DNA from 2 places in the Micromonospora sp. NPDC049114 genome. Region 2 is predicted to be linked to the other one. Evidence: riboswitches for the same ligand, from Rfam matches in the RefSeq annotation. Region 2 holds a riboswitch; the other holds the start of a gene.
What was found. A riboswitch is a leader RNA that binds a small molecule or an ion and turns the genes downstream of it on or off. The one in region 2 is predicted to bind S-adenosylmethionine.
Positions count from the first base shown of each region.

Region 1: linked by a shared signal. The riboswitch ahead of AB0B39_RS13515 (ABC transporter substrate-binding protein) and the one ahead of thrC (threonine synthase) in region 2 are both predicted to bind S-adenosylmethionine.

Region 1 covers NZ_JBEZEA010000003.1:129,214-131,410, forward strand. Annotated here, with positions in the region: gene AB0B39_RS13510 (amino acid transporter) at 1-655, shown strand, start outside; SAM riboswitch class IV at 739-850, shown strand; gene AB0B39_RS13515 (ABC transporter substrate-binding protein) at 1,170-2,015, shown strand; gene AB0B39_RS13520 (amino acid ABC transporter permease) at 2,055-2,197, shown strand, end outside.
Region 2 covers NZ_JBEZEA010000006.1:267,843-270,039, reverse strand. Annotated here, with positions in the region: gene thrC (threonine synthase) at 143-1,429, opposite strand; SAM riboswitch class I at 1,440-1,575, opposite strand; gene AB0B39_RS19845 (DMT family transporter) at 1,643-2,197, opposite strand, start outside.

The sequences.
Region 1 (2,197 bases), on a different contig from region 2:
GGGGCGGACGTACGCCTTCGGGACCATCGCGTTGATCTTCGTCTACACCACTGTGGCGAACGTCGTGGAACGCCCCGACGGCGTCAAGATCGCCGCCTGTTTCATCGGCGGGATGATCCTGGTGTCGGTGCTGTCCCGGCTCATGCGGGCCTACGAGCTGCGCGTCGACCACGTCGAGCTGGACCCGACCGCCGCCCGGATGATCGACGAGCGGGCCACCCGTCGGATCCGCCTCATCGCGCACGAGCCGGAGCGCCGCGACCCGGCCGAGTACCGCGCAAAGCTGGCACAGACCATGGCGGACAACGACTTCCCCGACGACAGCGACGTCATCTTCGTCGAGGTCCACGTCACCGACCCGTCGGACTTCGAGACCGAGCTGCCGGTGCGCGGCAGCGTGGCGCACGACAGCTACCCGGTGCTCAGCCTGACCGGCTCGTCGGTGCCCACCGCGCTCGCCGCCCTGCTGCTGGAGATCCGCGACCGGAGCCGGCGACGGCCACACATCTACTTCGAGTGGAGCGAGGGTGGCCCGGGTCGCAACCTCCTGCGCTACCTGGCGTTCGGGCAGGGCGCCATCGCCTCGGTCACCCGGGAGATCCTGCGTCGCCAGGAGCCCGACCCGCGCCGCCGGCCGCACGTGCACGCCGGTTGACCTGCCGGTCGAACCGTCGCGGACGGTGAGCGTGGTCATAACGGCTGGACGGTCCACCGGTCGGAGCTGCTAGCCTCGGCGCAGGTCATGAGTGCCAGCGCGAAGCCCCGGCTCGCTGGCCGGCAACCCTCCTCCGCGGTGGGGTGCCCCGGGTGAGGACCAGGCACCGGCAGGACGCCGGCGCAAGCGTGGCCTGGCACCCAGGTCAGCAACAGACCCGGGAGACCGTATGCGCATCATCCTCAGCCCCACGCCACCGGCCGGTCGGCTCATGCCGACCCTGACCCGGCGTCGCCACGTGGACCTGATGCGAATGCGCAGCGCGGCGTGTACCGCCGCCTGACGCGCTGACCCCTCCCCTCCCCGGGCGCCCTCGCCCACCCCACTCGACCCTCGCGTCGATCATGAAGTTGTTGCCCGTCCGACCGGCGTGTCGGGGCAACAACTTCATGATCGACCGGGTCAATGCACCCTTTTGGAGACACCCGTGCGATCTTTTTCTGTCCTGAGCCGTGTGGTTGCCGTTGGGGCGGCCCTGCTGGTTGCCGGCGGGTTGGCCGCGTGCGGTGGCGACGACTCGTCGGGCGCCGCCGGCAACCCGTACGGGCTGGCGCAGGCCGGCGTGCTGCGGGCCGGCACGCTCACCGACGCCCCGCCGAACGTGTACCTCAAGGACGGTAAGTTCACCGGCTTCGACAACGACCTGCTGACCGCGGTGGCCGGCAAGCTCGGCCTGACTGTCGAGTTCGTCGGAACCGACTTCTCCGCGCTGCTCTCCCAGGTCAACAACCACAAGTTCGACGTCGGCAGCTCCTCGATCACGATCACCGAGGCGCGGAAGAAGACAGTCGACTTCGGCAACGGCTACGACTTCGGCTACTTCGGGCTGGACGTGCCGGCCGGCTCGCCGATCACCGGGTTCGACCAGCTCGCCGGCAAGCGGGTCGTGGTGGTCCAGGGCACCGTCCAGGACGACTACGCCACCGGCAAGCAGCTCGACCCGGTGCGGGTGCCGGACTACAACGGCGCGATCAACCAGCTCAAGGCGGGCACCGCCGACGCGTGGATCGCCCCGGCGGAGATCGGCGAGAAGTCGGCCGCCGACAGCAAGGGAAAGATCACCGTGGCGGCCAAGCAGCTCAGCCCGGCACCCACCGCGTACGCCGTGGCCAAGGGCAACGACAAGCTGCGCGAGGCGCTGAACAAGGGCCTCGACGAGGTGATCGCCGACGGCACCTGGAGCCGGTTGCAGGCCCAGTACTACCCGGGCCGCCCCATCCCGGCGGACTTCACCCCGGGCAGCGGCACCGTGGCGGCGCCGTCCGCGTCCGCCGTGCCGTCGGCGTCGGCTGCGTCCTGAACCGGTGACGAGCGAGCAGGGCGGTAGGAGAGGCGACCGATGGATCCGTTGAGCACCCTGTGGGAGACCTTCTTCGACGCCGACGCGATGCGCGAGGCGCTGCCCGAGATGCTGACCGTCGGGCTGCCCAACACGCTGATCCTGGCGGTCTCCGCCGCCCTGCTCGGCACGGTGTTCGGCCT
Region 2 (2,197 bases):
CTTCAAAAGTCTCCGGCGAAATGCCCTCCCGCACGGAGCATCTTGCGCCGTCCGGTTCCTGCCGTCAAGTCCAGACCGGCGGGTTTTCCATACTCACAGCGAAAACCCAGTTACGGGCAGGTCGCCCGACGGGGCACGAGGGTCAGCCGAGGAGGCCGGCGTCGCGGGCGGCGCGAAGGCTGGGCTTGATGTGGTGGGTCGGGCCGACCTGACTGGCCACCGCGTCGATGGTCTTCAGGCCCTCGCCGGTGTTGAACACGACAGTCTCCGCCGTGGGGTCGAGTCGCCCGGACTCGACCAGCTTGCGCAGCACCGCCGCGGTCACCCCGCCCGCCGTCTCGGCGAAGACGCCCGTGGTGCGGGCCAGGTCGCGGATGCCGGCGCGGATCTCGTCGTCGTCGGCGTACTCCATCCAACCGCCGGTGCGCCGGACCGCCTCCAGGGCGTAGAGGCCGGCTGCCGGGTCGCCGATGTTGAGCGACTTGGCGATGCCGGTGGGCTTGACCGGGGTGATCGTGTCCGTGTCGGCGTGCAGCGCGGCGGCGATCGGGTTGCAGCCGGCCGACTGTGCGCCGAAGACCTTCCAGCCGCCGGCCGGCGCCTCGACCAGGCCGATCTCGACCAGCTCGGAGAACGCCTTGTCAATCTTGGTGAGCAGCTCACCGCTGGCCATCGGGATGACCACCTGGGCCGGGATGCGCCAGCCGAGCTGCTCGGCCACCTCGTAACCGAGGGTCTTGGAGCCTTCCGCGTAGTACGGCCGGACGTTCACGTTGACGAACGCCGTGTCCTCGAATTCGTCGGTCTCCACCAGCTCACCGCAGAGCCGGTTGACGTCGTCGTACGAGCCGTCGATGGCGACCAGCTCGCCGCCGTAGACGGCGGTGGTGATGACCTTGCCCTGCTCCAGGTCACTGGGAATGAAGACCACCGAGGGCACACCGGCTCGGGCGGCGTGCGCGGCCACCGAGTTGGCCAGGTTGCCGGTGGACGCGCAGGCGAACCGGGTGAAGCCGAGTGCCTTCGCGGCGGTCAGCGCCACCGAGACGACCCGGTCCTTGAACGAGTGGGTCGGGTTGGCGCTGTCGTCCTTGACCCACAGCGGTGCGGTGATGCCCAGCTCGGCGGCGAGGTGCGGGGCCGCCACCAGCGGGGTCAGCCCCGGGTCGAGGGTGACCCGGGTGGCCGGGTCCTGGCCGGCGGGCAGCAGCGCGGCGTACCGCCAGATGTTGTTCGGGCCCGCCTCGATCTGCTCGCGGGTGACAGTGGCCAGGGCCGCGGTGTCGTAGTCCACTTCGAGGGGGCCGAAACACTCGTAGCAGGCGTGCTGGGCGGCGAGCGGGTAGCGGGCCGAACAGGCGCGACAGACCAGGGCGCGGGCGGGGCTTGCGGAGGTGTCGATGCCGGAGGCGGCGAGCGTCGACGTCATGTCGAGAGTCCTCTCATCTTTCCCCGCATCGCACGGTGCGGCGGGGACGGAATTGGCACCTGCCCCGCCTGTCGCTCAGCGGTGAGCGCGCGGGGTGGTTGCCGGGGCGTCGTCGGGCCGTATCCCTCAGCCCCTCTGGATGAGGTATGCAGTTGTGCCGTCGAGTCTAGGCAACGTTGCCTGTCGCCTCCACCGGGTATCCCAGTGAGTGGGTCAGCGGGCGGCCACCGCCACCGGGTCGACCACCGCGGCCGGGTCGGTGACCGCCGTGGGTTGCGGCAGGGACGACGACCGGGTCCGTGCCCTGGTGGCGAGGTTCGCGGCGACCAGGGCGGCGATGGTGATCGCGGCGCCGACCAGCTCGATGGCCTCGGGCCGGTAGCCGCGGGCGATCTGCACGACGAAGGTGGTCACCGGGACCAGGTTCATGAACAGGGCCGCGTTGGCGGAGCCCAGCCGCTGCACACCTGTGTTCCAGGCCAGCACCGCGACGACGGCGGCGACGATCACGGCGTACGCCAGTTGTGGGGCGACCGCCACGAGGTCGGCGGCGGCCGGCGCGTGCTGCCACCCGACAGCGTCGGCGCCGATGCTCGCGGCCAGCATGGCGGCCGTGCCGGCGAGCGCGGTAAGCGTGGTGAAGCGCAGCGGCGACCAGGCGCCGAACCGGCTGGCGCCGTGGGTGTAGATGCCCCAGCCGAGCACCGCGCCGATCATCATCAGGCCGCCGAGACCGAACTGGCCGAGACCGGCCAGGCTGCCGCGGGT